DNA from 2 places in the Lentilactobacillus hilgardii genome. Region 2 is predicted to be linked to the other one. Evidence: predicted binding sites of a transcription regulator. Region 2 holds the regulator's gene; the other holds the start of a gene.

Evidence for each region. The regulator HrcA, encoded in region 2, represses chaperone genes, less so after heat shock. The targets are predictions, from matches to a motif close to TTAGCACTCNNNNNNNNNGAGTGCTAA.
Region 1: GQR93_RS12445 (ATP-dependent Clp protease ATP-binding subunit) is a predicted target of HrcA. The motif match lies at 2,825-2,851, and genes of this name have one in related genera.

Annotation. Positions count from the first base shown of each region.
Region 1 is NZ_CP047121.1:2,608,221-2,616,236, reverse strand. It holds gene GQR93_RS12455 (alpha/beta hydrolase) at 1-14, opposite strand, end outside; gene GQR93_RS12450 (cold-shock protein) at 201-404, opposite strand; gene GQR93_RS12445 (ATP-dependent Clp protease ATP-binding subunit) at 599-2,635, opposite strand; gene GQR93_RS12440 (OsmC family protein) at 2,883-3,302, opposite strand; gene GQR93_RS12435 (NAD(P)H-dependent oxidoreductase) at 3,362-4,078, shown strand; gene GQR93_RS12430 (hypothetical protein) at 4,081-4,260, shown strand; gene GQR93_RS12425 (helix-turn-helix domain-containing protein) at 4,263-4,634, opposite strand; gene GQR93_RS12420 (hypothetical protein) at 4,869-5,666, shown strand; gene GQR93_RS12415 (hypothetical protein) at 5,799-6,920, opposite strand; gene thiD (bifunctional hydroxymethylpyrimidine kinase/phosphomethylpyrimidine kinase) at 6,975-7,787, opposite strand; gene GQR93_RS15585 (hypothetical protein) at 7,956-8,016, shown strand, end outside.
Region 2 is NZ_CP047121.1:1,543,220-1,551,235, reverse strand. It holds gene dnaJ (molecular chaperone DnaJ) at 1-1,003, opposite strand, end outside; gene dnaK (molecular chaperone DnaK) at 1,111-2,997, opposite strand; gene grpE (nucleotide exchange factor GrpE) at 3,024-3,644, opposite strand; gene hrcA (heat-inducible transcriptional repressor HrcA) at 3,663-4,700, opposite strand; gene ribF (riboflavin biosynthesis protein RibF) at 4,826-5,782, opposite strand; gene truB (tRNA pseudouridine(55) synthase TruB) at 5,800-6,711, opposite strand; gene rbfA (30S ribosome-binding factor RbfA) at 6,808-7,158, opposite strand; gene infB (translation initiation factor IF-2) at 7,226-8,016, opposite strand, start outside.

The sequences.
Region 1 (8,016 bases), 1.1 Mb from region 2:
CTATTTATTTCCATAACTAATATACCCCTTTATATAATATCCAAATTTAGTATACCGCGTTTTGTATTAAATGAACACGATTAATTATTTTAGGGGTATATGGTTAACGGGAGGAGTTAGTTAATGCAGGGCTTGTGTCTGTAAGCACAAAAAAACCGACGATCTCTCGTCGGTTTTTAAAAAACTTTTTAATTTTTTAATTAGTCGTCAACAACAGTAACGTTGGCAGCTTGTGGGCCACGGTCGCTGTCTTCAACGTCAAGGGTTACATGTTGGCCTTCGTCTAATGACTTGAAGCCGTCTTTGTTGATAGCTGAGAAGTGAACAAATACGTCACCATCGTCAGTAGTAATGAAGCCATAACCTTTATCAGCGTTGAACCATTTAACAGTACCTTGTTTCATAATATATGAAACCTCCTTGCGCTTTTTGCGCATCATAAATTTTAATGTATCTAGTTGAACTGATTCCAAGGAAGTTATTTCATAAAACTATAAAACAAGTACCTTTGAAAATCGACTCCTGAAACACATTGACTATAATATACCAATATCGCTGGTATATGTCAACGGATTAACTTGGATTTCGACCGGAAACATTACTTACTGATCGTTGCTTCTTTACCGGTAGTAGGGGTGACCTCGATTTGATTATCTTTTGCGTTGACCGTAAAGTTTTTCTCTTCTGGGTGAGCCAGGAAACTATTAGTTAATTTATCGGTAATTTCCTTAGTGATAACTCTGTGCATTGGACGTGCACCAAGTTCCTTGCTGTATCCCATATTAACCAGTTGGTTCTTAGCATCATCCGTTATGGTGAAGTGGATACCACGTGATTTGTTTACCAATTGATCCAAGTCATTGAGCATGAGATCAAGAATTTGAAGCAAATCAGCCTTTGTTAATGAATTGAATTGAATAATATCATCAATTCGATTCAAAAACTCAAGCTTGAAGTAAGGCTTCAAGCGATCAATGACATCCTTTTTATCACTGCTATTTTCTTGACCGGCATTACTGGTCATGATGATGACTGTGTTGCTGAAGTCAACGGTTCGGCCCTGTGCATCGGATAGGCGGCCATCATCCAAGATTTGCAGTAACAGGTTCAGAACATCGGGATGGGCCTTCTCGATTTCGTCGAGCAGGATCAAACTATAAGGATGACGACGGACTTGTTCCGTTAATCGACCGCCTTCCTCATAACCCACATAGCCGGGAGCCGAACCGATTAGTTTGGAAGCACTAATCTTATCCATATATTCAGACATGTCATAACGAAACATGGCTTTGGTTGTTCCAAATAGTTCTTTGGCAAGCGCCTTTGCCGTTTGAGTCTTACCAACTCCGGTAGGGCCAACAAACAGGAAACTGCCGATTGGCCGATTGCCCTCTGTAAAGCCAACCCGGCTACGTTTGATGGCTGCCGAGATTGCATCAATTGCTTTGTTCTGACCGATAACCTCTTTTTTGAGATCTTTGTTCAGACTGTTGAGTTGACTGACCTGGTTTTTATTAACGTCAGTAACAGGGACGCCTGTAATACGTTCAACAACTTTTTTAATAACGTCTGCAGTAACTTCGGGTACTTCTACTTTAGTGCCATTATCAATGGCTTTGATTTGAGCTTCTACTTTGTCGAGCTTATCGCGAAGCCCGGCAGCTTTTTCGTATTCTTCATTAGATGAAGCATCCTTTTTGGACTTTTCAAGCTTTTCAGCCTCTTGCTGCAAAGTTGACTTGTCCTTTGTAATTGATGAGCCCATCGCAACTTTAGCACCGGCTTGATCGATTAAATCGATCGCCTTATCCGGATTCATTCGATCCTGAATGTAACGGTTACTGAATGACACAGCGGCTTTTAGGGCGTCGTCGGTATAACGAACGTGATGGAATCTTTCATACTTTGGCTTTAGTCCCTTAATGATTGTCAGTGTATCTTGTTCGCTTGGTTCGTTAACCATGATTGGCTGGAATCGACGGGCAAGTGCCTGGTCTTTTTCAATATCACGATATTCGTTACTGGTGGTCGCACCGATGAGTTGAAAGTCGCCACGTGCCAATTTAGGTTTCAGAATGTTTCCGGCATCCATTTTATCGCCTTCACCGGTTGATCCGGCACCGATGATTTGATGAATTTCATCAATAAACAGGATCACATCTTTATTCTTTGAAACTTCATCAATCAACTTTTTCATTCGTTCCTCAAATTGGCCACGAATGCCGGTTCCCTGAACCAGTGAAACAACATCTACAGAGATAATCCGCTTGTTAAGCAGTTTCTCGGAAACGTCACCATCAACAATCTTTTGAGCGAGACCCTCAACGACAGCTGTTTTGCCGACGCCGGCTTCACCGATTAATACTGGATTATTCTTGGTTCGTCTGCTCAAAACTTCTTCCATTTGTTCAATTTCTTTATCCCGACCAATGACGGGGTCAAGCTTGCCATCTTTAGCCATTTTGGTTAGGTCGGTTCCATATTGGTCTAATAAGGTCGTTTTATTTTGAGGTCTGCGTTCCTGCACTTGAACGGGTTGCTGTCGCATTTGTTGTTGACCCGACATATTTGGTAATTGTTGCTTGAAGAACGGGTCGTTAAAAATGTCATCAAAAATATCGTTATTCATATGCATGCCTCCGATTATTTACTATTTAGTTTTCTAATTGAGCTGTTCGTCTATAAGAATATCTGTTCCCCTTACGAACAACTATATAATATCATGAAATTGTTATCAGTACAAGAATTTGCTTGATTAATTTTTGATAGAGAACGCCTACATATAGGCGATCTTAACACATATACCAAAAAATAAAATAAAAAATTAGCACTTCACATCTGTGAGCGCTAACACTTTTTGTAATCTTACTGTTAACTTTTTCTTAATTGATATCAAATGTAAACTCGACTGCATCTTTTAATGTGTTATGAACCGTGCATAAATGGATGGTATCTTCGATGAATTTTCGATTTTCTTCCTGATTCAGGTTCGTTTCGCAAGTTAATTTAACGTTAATTTTTGAAACCCGGGATGATTTATCCGCAAATCGTTCGGTTTCACCAGTCACAAGAACATCGAATTTTTTGATTTTAATGGTTGATTTCGGTCTATTGACCAGTGAAGCAGCACTGGCACCAAGACAGGCACCAACGGCTCCTAATAAATATTGAACCGGATTTGGGCCAGCATCCGTACCGCGGAAAATAGTGGGTTCATCCGCGATAAATTGATGATCGCCAGCTTGATTCATCGTCTGTGCACCAATGTTACGGTAAGTTGTGTGAATTGTATAAGTTGCCATTTTAAAATCCCCTTTGTTAGTCCTACTGATATAGCATACAATAGCAGGTAACAATACGAATGGAAAGTAAGGTGATCACAATGAAAACGTTGGTTTTAGTTTCACATCCAAAAGCTACAGCATCCGCTACCCAGACTTTTTTGAAAACCAGTGCTGATTATTTGGATAATGTCACATGGCGCTCTATTGATGACTTGTATTCCGCAACCCAAATAAACATTGTCGATGAACAAAAACGATTGCGGGCATTTGACCGGATTATTTTTCAATTTCCGATGTATTGGTACACGTCACCAGCGAGCTTAAAACAATACATGGATGACGTGTTTACCAGAAAGTTTATTGTCGCAAAACACTGGCTTAAAAATAAGGAATTGGGTCTCGTGATCACGCTGGGCGATTCACTGGCGGATTTTCAGGCCGGGGGTCGGGAACGATTCACGATTTCCGAGCTTATGAAGCCGTTTGAGGCATTTGCCAATAAGGCGGGGATGGTTTACTTGAAATCATTTATAATCGATCAATTCGGCTATCTGGACGTTTTAAAGAAGCAAGAATTATTGGTTGGCTATCTTCAATATTTGAGCGCGCCAATGCCATTAAGCCTTGAAAAACGTGAGAAGTGGCTGATCACTCGTCTTAAACAACTAGAGGCCGGGAAAACCGCACAACAAAGGGAGTTGCTTGATTTAATTATTGATTCGATTGATAGTCGTCAGGATCAAATTGATGATTTGAAGTTAAACATAAAAATGATTCGGGATCAGGAGGAATAGTAATGGGTGATACGCAGGATTGGGCGGTTCAACAGCTTGCCGAGATAGCAGAGAATGAACAGTCTTTCATTAATCGATCAATTTTGAAAGCGGCTCAGGATCTGATTATTGAACAAACCAAACGAATTGATCAGGGGCAGCAGGAAATTGACGGACGAATTTGGAGCCCGGATAAATGGTAGGACTACGGGGTAAGTGTTTCAATGATTGCCATTATGAAGCCGCCTATCGGAAAAATTAACCACCAAAATCGGGCTAGAAAATCCCAAAAATTCATTTGGCCATAGCGGCGCTTATAAAGACCTGACGTAGGATCAAAAGTATATTGGTTTTGATCAACCGTTGATTTGGTTTCCGAAGCGCCAAGCACCAGCGTGTCCAAGCTGATATTAAAGATTTCTGCTAACTTAACAAGATTATTGAGATCGGGAGTTGCGTCTCCCTGTTCCCACTTTGAGATTGCCTGTCTGGAAACAAATAACTTTTTGGCCAAGTCGTCTTGAGACAGATTATTAGCTGCCCTATATTTTTTAAGTTGTTTCGAGAACTGAAGCATTGTCATCACTCCTTTAATAGTTAAACCTATTCTGGGGGAAAGTTGCCAGTATGACAAGATTTAGCTAGTTGCAAGGTCGCACTAATCTAGTCGGTGTTGCGCAACCGTAAGTAGAAAGTATGATGGGAATGCCTGATAAACCGGCATTTAGGTAGTTGCGGCGGGCACCTCCCTGGAACTTATTAAGTTGAAGAACAACCTCGGATTTGAGTGGCGCAGGAAGGGATGAGAGAAATGAGTAAATTAAAAGAATTTCTAGTTGAAAGTGCCATTGTATTGTTATTCAGTATGGTTTTTGTCACAGTCGTCAAAGCCGATGGCAGTCAGGGCGCAACGTATCAATTTTACAAGGCCAATCAGACATTTCAGATAAAGATGTACGGGACAAATCAACCTGTCACGATTAAAAAGGGTACCGTTGTGAAAGCGATGAAGTATACAGAAGTCCAAAACGTTCTTCCAAAATCCGATGCTGGAAAAAGTATGGCCCAAATTAATTTCAAACTGCTAAGTTATAAGGCGAGGCAGACGTGGCCTAAGCCACATCCGGGCGGTAATTGGACGAGAAGCGCGCTAAAACCCGAAGGAGATTATCTCACACAGGTTTCGATGCCGAAGGGCCTACTTGTAAACGATAATCTGAGCATGGAAGAGGATTATGGTATTTTAAGTCGTTCTTATCACTTTGGTAAAGGAGATCGTGTTGTTGCAACGACTGACGGTTATCTGGAATATTATGCCCGGGATTACAAGAATGATCACTTTGTATCCAAGCCGACTTCCTATGCCAAAATTAATAAAATCAGTATAGTTGGCAATAAAAAATATTTTTATTACCGCCATCATATTAAAGGCTTATTGGATAAGAAGGTTCATCAATCCGGTCAGCAAAAATATCGCTTAACGGAAATTAATTTAAAGAGAGATGTTAAGTACAGCCCAGCTGATTCTGACGGAGAAACATTTGTGTATAGTGCCTATAAATTAGGTAATCGAAAATATTATACAAGCGCCGGCAGTTTAGGCGGTTAAGCCGGTTAAATGAAGAAACCGCTATAAAAAAGTGTTCCACGATTAGTAGGCTTGTTCGCCTAACAATTGTGGAACACTTTTCTGTTAATCAAACCCGTTTGTAAATGATGATTGATAACGAGTAATACTCGGTTAATCGTCTGTATAATCCAAGCTGTGGAATGGCCGGCCGCCTATCAGAAATTGACCATATGACGTCGTTGAGAAGATGGTGCCGTTAGCATCCCGTTTGTTAACAGTGACAACCTTTTTTTGATTTTCAATCGTAAGTTTATATTGCTGATCGGTGTTACTGCCGGTTTTTTGATCATTAAAACCATCTAAGTGATTTGCATAGTAAATTGTGGTCTGGTTTCCCGATGTTTCGTAATGGGTAATCTTTTCAGAGGCTGTTGGATTATCGTTACTGGAAAGATATGAATTTTGAAACGTTGGATGCGCGTAGTATTCAACGTAACCGTCAGTCGTTAATCGGAGAATGGGAAGCACCTGATCCCAATACTCGGAAGTTTTACCGGGATAAAGGTCGGTTCGCCAATTTGGAGAGGTTTTGGCATCATTATCCCGCTGAGGTGCAGGGATAATGTATGCGGGTTCCGAAACAGGCGTCAGGTAGTTTGGCGCCTGTGGATTTAAATCTTTGTTGGCATAGAGCAGATCGGAAGTTATATAAAGCATAAAATTCAGTTTTGACCGGGTTTGATGGCTTAAACCATCCAATGAAATGTTAAGCCATGTTTTTTGCTTGCTGACGTAAGTTGCAGCTCTGATGATGGTACCCTTGGGCAAAGAACCCGAAACGACTTTGTTATGATAAGTCCGACCGGTTAACTGAAGGGCTCGTGTGAGCTTGTAGTAGCCAACTCGTGCGTGGCCACTATAATTTGGGCCGTATCCCTTGGCTAATTGACTGCGGCGTACGTAGCCCTGCCAAAACTTGTAATGGCCGCCTAACACTAATTTGTAGTATACCCGGTTAGAAGATCCGTGCTTTAGAATGACACTTTTTGCACGATACCATTGAGAACGTGGATGGTTCTTTAAATTTAAAATTTTTTTGGAGTGGCTTGCATTCCACATATAGACGTTTCCCGATCCTTTAACGTAAAAAGGCACTCGGGTTGAGTAAGTCTTGATCTTAACTATCTTGTAGGATGACTTTGCGTTGGCAGTTGCCGGTGACGTCATTGTATAAGCAGCCGCACTGCAAAAAAGTAAGATGGAAAACAATAAGTTAATTGATCGTTTTGACAAAATGGCAAGCCTCCAAAAAATGTTCTTTCGTTTTAGTATAAGTCATTTAAATGATTACAGTTCGTCCGCCGGTGCCCAATGGTTAATCGGACCAAATTTGTGACCGACTTGAATCTCGCTTTTAATAGCTGCATCGACAAACTTTTTAGCCACCCGGCAGGCATCTTCAACGGAATTGCCCTTTGCCAGCTCAGCAGCGATACAAGCTGAAAGGCTGTCACCGGTACCGTTTTTACGATCGGTATCAAAGAAATCGCCGGTTAGCCAAAAACTTTTGCCTGATTCAAGCAAAATATAATCAGACACTTTGGTTTGATTGGGATCGTGGTGACTACCCTTTAAAACAATATTTTTTGCGCCCAGTGCTTTTAATTTACGGGCAGCGGTTTCCATATCAACACTTGTTTCAATGTCCATTTCAGCTAATTTCTGAGCTTCAAAAAAATTGGGTGTAATGACTGTTGCCATTGGAATCAATTCGTCTCGAAGTGTTTGGTAGGCACTTTGTTCCAACAACATGTTACCATGTTTGGTTGTGATTACCGGGTCAACCACCAGAGGACCAAAATCGTATTTTTTATAATTTTTGATGACCGTTCGAATCAAGTCGGAATCGGAGAGCATGCCGGTTTTACTTGCTCGAATATGATAATCGTCGGCGAGGTCTTTAAATTCCTGATCAATAAACGTTGTTGGTAAATTCACTGAATCGTGGATGCCATAACTATTACCGGCAACACAGGCCGTTAAGACAGACGTTCCATATACATGACGTCTGAAGAATGTATGCAAATCTGCCTGCATTCCGGCACTGCCGTCACTGTCCGAACCCGCAATTGTTAGTGCTTGTGGAAATTCATTTGCCAAAATAATCACCCTATCTCAAATCCTTATTTGTTACTTCAAAGATACCACAAATGCTGAACAATCGGGAAAATCTGATAATTGATTTGCGTTTAAACGGTCATTTGTATTATAATAATTTAGTCTATTGGAATTTTATAATTTGGAAAAAATATTAAGGAGAGTTTTACTATGCGTATTTGTCATCCAAACGGCGTTCAAGGCCGTCGACCAATCAGCCGCAAGAAAGATA
Region 2 (8,016 bases):
CAGTCACACGTTCGTCACCTGTTCCATTCCCACGCAATCTTGGCGCACCTTTTCCCTTTAGACGGAATGTAGTCCCGGTTTGAGTACCTGCAGGAACTTTGAGCTCAACATCACCATGAACAGTTTTAACCTTGATCTTACCGCCAAGTGCAGCCCGGGCAAAGCTAATCTGTTGATCGACGTAAATCGTTGACCCGTCTCGAGTGAAAATTTTGCTTGGTTTGACTCGGAAAACAATGTATAGGTCACCGTAAGGTCCGCCGTTTGTCCCGGCTTCCCCTTGTCCTTGTAACCTCATTTGTTGGCCATCATCAATTCCAGCTGGAACCTTAACTTCAATTTCATGGCGTTCATCAACATGGCCACTACCACCACAAGTTGGACATTTTTCCTTAATTTCTTTACCAGTACCATGACAAACCGGACAAGTTTGTCGAGACTGCATCCTTCCAAGAGGTGTGTTAGTCTCGGTTACAATAAAGCCTCGACCACCACAACGAGAACATGTCACAGGAGATGTGCCTGGTTTTGCACCGGTACCACCACAAGTGTGACATTGTGCTTCACGATTGTATTTAATTCGCGTTGTCTTACCAAAAATAGCATCTTCAAATTCCATAGTCATTTGGTATTGAAGATCACGTCCTTGTCTTGGCGCAGAAGGATCGGCACTTTGTTGACGATTACCAAAAAATTGGCTAAAAATATCATCAAAGCCAAAACCGCTTGAATCAAAATTACCAAAGCCGCCTGCTCCGGCTCCACCGCCAAAACCACCAGCGGCTCCGTCAGCAGAACCGTACTGATCATAATTGGCACGTTTTTGTGGATCACTTAGTGTCTCATATGCTTCATTAATTTCTTTAAATTTTGCTTCTGCATCCGGAGCTTTGTTAATATCTGGATGCCATTTTTTTGATAATTTACGGTAGGCATGTTTGATCTCATCGTCACTGGCATCTTTCGAAACCCCGAGGATATCATAATAATCTTTATTTGCCATTAGAAACTCCCATCTTCAATCAAATCTATACTTTGATAGAATACCATATTTTAACAAAAAGCCAAAGCCAGCTGGCCTTGACTTTTGTTCTAATACGATTCTAAAGATTACTTTTTATCATCGTCATTGTGAACTTCATGGAAGTCACCATTGACTGTTCCATCATCGTTACCTTTGTCAGATGAATCACCATTAGATGATCCGGTATTACCCTGTTGTTGACCATCAGTTGATTGGCCTTGACCATCTTTAGGAGCTTGTTGTTGATACAATTTTACTGCCAAGTCTTGAACGATCTTATTCAAATCATCTTTCTTAGCTTTCATATCATCAACATTGTTGTCTTCCTTTGCTTTTTTCAGTGCGTCACGAGCATCTTCAGCCTTTTTGATTTCATCATCTGAGACCTTGCCCTTAACTTCTTTAAGCGTCTTATCAGTCTGGAAGATCAATTGGTCAACTTCATTATTCAAGTCAACTGTTTCCTTACGCTTCTTATCAGCTTCCTCATTTTCCTTGGCTTCATTCATCATCTTTTTAATTTCGTCATCGGAAAGTCCTGAGGAATCTTTAATGGTAATCTTCTGTTGCTTGCCTGTGCCCTTATCCTTGGCAGATACATTAACAATACCGTTTTTATCGATATCAAATGTGACTTCAATTTGAGGAACACCTCTTGGAGCAGCTGGAATATCAGTTAATTGAAATTGACCAAGTGTTTTATCATCTGCTGCCATTGGACGTTCACCCTGCAATACGTGAATGTCAACGGCTGGTTGATTATCAGCAGCAGTTGAGAAAACTTGTGACTTGGAAGTTGGAATAGTGGTATTACGATCAATTAACTTGGTGAAGACACCACCCATGGTTTCAATACCAAGTGACAATGGCGTAACGTCAAGTAAAACAACGTCTTTAACATCACCAGTAATGACACCGCCTTGGACAGCAGCACCTAAAGCAACTGCTTCATCAGGGTTGATTGAATGATTGGAATCCTTACCTGTCCATGACTTAACTGCTTCTTGAACAGCAGGGATTCGAGTTGATCCACCATTTAAAATAACTTGATCAATGTCTGAAACTTGCAAACCGGCATCTTTTAAAGCATTGTCAAACGGTGTCTTTGTTTTTGCAACCAAGTCAGAAGTTAATTCATTGAATTTAGCTCTGGTCAAAGTTGTTTGCAAATGCAAAGGTCCGTTCTCACCAGCTGAAATAAATGGCAAGCTGATTTCAGATTCAGTGACACCGGAAAGATCTTTTTTGGCCTTTTCAGCAGCATCCTTTAAACGTTGAAGAGCCATCTTATCCTTTGAAAGGTCAACACCGTTTTCTTTCTTAAATCCGTCAATTAACCAATCCATTACGCGTTGATCAAAGTCATCTCCACCAAGATGGGTATCACCATTTGTGGAAAGAACTTGAAAGACACCATCGCCCAATTCAAGGATGGAAACATCAAAAGTACCACCACCCAAATCGTAAACAAGCACTTTTTCATCTTTATCTTGCTTATCAAGACCATATGCCAAAGCTGCAGCAGTAGGTTCGTTAATGATTCGCTTAACAGTTAAACCTGCAATTTTACCAGCATCTTTAGTTGCTTGACGCTGAGCATCGTTGAAATAAGCTGGAACAGTAATAACAGCATTTTCAACTTTATCACCAATGTAATCCTCAGCAAAATCTTTAATATATTGAAGAATCATTGCTGAAATTTGTTGTGGCGTATACTTCTTGCCATCAACATCAACTGTATAGCCCGGTTCACCCATATGACTCTTAATGGAGTGAACAGTATTTGGATTTGTAATTTCTTGACGTTTTGCAACTTCACCAACAGAAGGTTTGCCATCTTTAAATGCCACGACAGATGGTGTTGTACGTGAACCTTCCGGGTTTGGAATAATCTTAGGTTCGTTGCCTTCCAATACAGCAACGGCAGAGTTTGTTGTTCCTAAATCAATACCGATAATTTTATTACTTGCCATAAATAATCCTCTTTTTCTTTAAAGATTTATTTTGCGACGACAACCATTGCTGGTCGAAGAACCCGATCTTTTAATCGGTAACCACTTTGCAGAACCTGCGCCACGGTATCGGCCGGATGCTTCTCATCAGCAGTCGTCGTTTGAATCGCTTGTTGAAGTTTGGGATCGAACGGTTTGTTCAATGCATCAATTTCCTCAACACCATTATCAGACAGTGCCTTAGTTAAATGCTCGAATACCATTGAAACGCCCTTTTTTAATTGTTTACCATTCTCGTCGGTTGCTTCAACTGCAAGTGCGCGTTGAAGGTTATCAACGATCGGCAAAATATCATGTGCCAGTTGCTGACCATCATACTTAATCAAATCAGCCTGTTCCTTCTTAGCATGAGTTTGAATGTTTTTTATATCAGCTTCGGCCCTTAAATACCGGTTTTCCATATCATCAAGTTTTTTTTGCAAATTAACTACAGTCTGCTTTAACTTGACAACTTCGTCTGCTGAATCATGCTTTTCAGTTTTAGAAAAATCGGATTTTTTTGCTGCCTTTGCATCTTGAACTTTTTTTTCGTGCCCATGATCATTCTTAGAAGCCAAATCGTCTGCTGGCTCATTTGATTTTAATGAATCATCCTTTTTATCTGCCAAACAATCGCCTCCTTAAAATTAGTTATCATCATAGTACCCTAAAAGCTTTTTGGTTAGTTCTTCTCTTAATGCACCAACGATTCCAATAATCTTTGAGTAAGGCATCCTGGTTGGTCCAATAACAGCGATAACACCGTGTCCATACTCATTTAAATCATAGGTCCCAGTGATAATACTATAATCTTTTAACAAATCGTTTCTTAGCTCGCTTCCAATTCGAACTTGAACATCGTGGGAATCAGGATTAATAATTTTTTGAACAGTATCTTCGGTGTCCAAAAGATTGTATAGAGGCTTCAACCTGTCAATGTTTTGACGTTCCGCAAACTTTAATAAGTTAAGTTTACCGTCGACATGAACCTTGTCTCGACCAGCTTCACTAAGCATTTCACCAAATATCTTCAAAAATCCCTGGGGTGTCTGAATATACTTCGTCATTAACATTGGAATATCAATTCTTAATTTATCGGCAACCTGAGAAATAGGTTTGCCAACTAACTCTGAATTGATAATGTTAACAATGGTTTCCAGCTGTTCCGAAGAAACATTCGTTAATCGGAAAATCTTATCAACCACATGACCAGTATTAGTAACGATAATTGCCATTACCTGTCGATCATCCAGTTTAACAAGTCGAAAGCCACCCAATTTTAAATTATTTCCTGGTTCAGGATTGAAAGTGACTGCCATATAACTTGTTAAATCGGATAACACCTTTGCAGATTCCTGAATGATTTCGTCAATTCGGTTAAACTCAATGTTAAAAGAACTTTTGATTAAATCTTCTGCACTATCATCCAGCGGATCCGGTTGAACAAGATTGTCAACATAATAACGATAACCTTGCATGGATGGAACCCTTCCAGATGAAAAATGTGTTTTTGTGATTAAGCCCTTTGATTCAAGTGCAGCCATATCATTTCTAACCGTTGCGGAGCTAACATGGGTCGGAAATTCTGAAGCTAATGCCTTGGAACCAACTGGCATTCCCGTCCTCGTATAATCTCGAATGATTATTTTAAGAATATCTTTTTGCCTATCCGTCAGCACTAACATCACCTCTTTTTAGCACTCATAGTATTCGAGTGCTAAGGCACATTTATAATTTAACAAACCATGTGTTATAAGTCAAGGGATTATCAACGATTTTTAGCAATAAATTCGTTTGAGTGCTAATAGTGCTAATTTAAGATATCTGGATGTTCCGATAGATAATGGCGAGTATCCTGCTCATCTCTATCAAGTTGCTCAACTAAATCGTCAGCGGTTTTAAATTTAATTTCTCCCCGCCCATGTGACAGCCAATTGACTCTAACGACTTCACCGTAAATATTTTGATGAAAGTCGATCAAATTAATTTCAACAGTCATTGGACCATTATCAGAAAATGTCACATTCTTACCTATCGATGCCATCCCCAGATACTTTTTCCTGCCAATTTCAACAGTGACAATATAAATGCCAATCGTTGGAAGCCATTGATACTCCGAATGCTCAACATTAGCAGTTGGATAGCCCAATAACCGACCGCGCTCCTCACCGTGAACAATCACACCTTCGGTCTGGAAGGGACGACCCAACAATTGATTAACCTTTTCAATATGCCCATTATCCAAATTATTGCGAATTTGAGTAGAACTCACTTTTTGATTGTTTTGCTTGAGTGCCGGCACTGTGATAACTTTAAATGCGCCATTGACGTACTTTGGCAAGTTCACCATGTTATCTGCTGGTTCGCCGCCATAAGTATGGTCAAATCCTGCAACCACAGCTATGGGGTTAAAACGGCTTAAAAAGTGCTGAATGAACTCTTGAGGTGATTGGCTTTGAAATTGATAAGAATAGTTAACCAGTAATACCTCGTCAACGCCAAATTCTTTAAACAGCTTAAGCTTATAGTCCAGCAGTGTAATATATCGTTTTTCATGTGACGACATTTTTTTATAAACAAGTGCCGGATGATGATCATACGTTAATACAACCAATTTGGTACCATGCTTTTGAGCTTCTTCTTTTGCCCGCTGTAAAACAGCTTGGTGACCTTTATGAAAACCATCAAAAAATCCCATAGCAATCACTGTTTTATCCTTAAATTGGCAATCATCATCGAGAGGATAATGAAGCTTAGTAATATCCATCTTGCAGTTTCTCCTCGTTAATTATTTTTCAAGAACATCTTAAAAGGTCGATAAACTCTTTTGGGTTCATCGAATTGATAGAGTGCTTTTGTTTCTCCCTGATAAACCAATCTAACAATAGGTTCGCGGTCAGGTAAAATACTTTGATCCAAAAAACCGCCATTTGATATTATTTTCCAACGACTGTCATCAAGCTGATAAGCAGGATAATCGGAAAGAGCGGTTGATAATGGCTCAATAATGTCAGACAGTGTATCACTGCCTGCGGCTTTGTCAACTTGTTCCAACGTGACACACTGCGAAATATCAAAACCACCGCTTTTGATTCGGGTAAGTGATGACATCACAGATGGTGTGTTTATCAGTTTTCCAAAATCGACAGCTAATGTTCTGACATACGTTCCTTTTGAACAGGCAACCTCAAAAAAGATTGTTTGAGTCTGGTTTTTTTCATCAAAACTTGATACTTTTGTCTGTTTGAAAGATTGAATAAAAATTGGACGTGGCTCTCGATGAATAACTTCGCCTCTTCGAGCATATTCATAAAGTTTATGACCGTTGATTTTAACGGCTGAATACATTGGTGGCACCTGCATAATATGACCCGTTAATTTTTGTAACAAACCATCGATTTGTTCAGAAGATAATGGTCTTTCGATTGCCTTGGTAGCAATTAAATGTCCATCCAGGTCTTCTGTATCATAAGCCATTCCCAGCGTGATTGAACCACGATAAACCTTACCGGATCCCATTAACAGTTCACTAATTTTAGTTGCTTGTCCAATACATATAGGCAAAACACCGTCAACATTAGGATCAAGTGTGCCAGTATGCCCAATTTTTTTTGTGTGTAAAATTTTCCGTAGTCGACTAATACAATCATGACTCGTCATACCACGTTCTTTGTATAATGCAATTACTCCATCCATCGGCTTCTCCTAAAAAATTCAGTTACTAAAAGTATATCACAAAAAAACTGCCCAGCCATTAGTAGCTGAAGCAGTCTTTGTCAAAAATCAAATTTATTAATCTTCACGCTTTAATTTATTAATGAGACGATCGATTTTGTCACCATACTGAACAGAAGTATCCAATTCAAACTTGATTTCCGGTGTTTTATAAATGCTTAAACGCGAGCCAAGTTCACCACGAATCAATCCGGTAGCCTTTTCAAGTCCCTTTGCAGTGGTTTCCTCATCAGCCTTGTCATCAGAAAGAATGCTGTAATAAATGGTGGCTTGCTGTAAATCACCAGTTACCTCAACACCCGTCAATGTGACGCCCTGAACTCTTGGGTCCCGAACTCGTTTTAGTAAAATATCATTTACCTCACGCTGGATTTCCTGCTCTAAACGACCAACACGATAATGAGCCATATAAATACACCTCCAAACATTTAATATAAAATAACAACTTTTATTGCCAAAAAATCATTTAGTTAAACTACTTAACTGGAACTTCTTTCATAATATAGGCTTCAATAACATCGCCAACCTTGATGTCATTATAATCTTTAATTGTAAGACCGAGTTCGAATCCTTGTTTAACCTGGTTAACATCATCTTTAAAACGTTTCAAACTATTTAATTCTCCAGTATAAACAACGACACCGTCACGGATTAAACGAACTTTACTGTCTTTGTTAACAACACCGTCAACAACCATACCACCGGCAATAGTACCAACTTTGGAAGCTTTGTAAATCTCACGAACTTCTACTTCACCTGTAACTTCTTCCTTATAAGTTGGTGCAAGCATACCCTTCATGGCTGATTCAACTTCATCAATTGCATTGTAAATAACTTGATGGAGACGAATATCAACATGATCACTATCTGCTTGTGACTTGGCTTGAGGTGTTGGACGAACGTTAAATCCAATAATAATCGCGTTACTTGCTTCAGCTAAAGCAACATCGCTTTCGTTGATGGCACCAACACCAGAATGGATGATGTTGACTTTAACACCCTTTACCTCAATTTTCTTAAGACTGTTTGCCAAAGCTTCAACAGATCCTTGAACATCAGCCTTGATGACGATATCAACTTCCTTCATTTCACCTTCTTCAAGGGAATCAAACAAGTTATCAAGCGTAACCCGGTTGGTCTTTCGACGTTCTTGAATCTGTGCTTCTTCAGCTCGTTCTTCACCAACAGAACGTGCAGTTTTTTCATCTGAAAAGACAACGAATCGATCTCCTGCTTCAGGAACATCGTTCAATCCGGTAATTGATA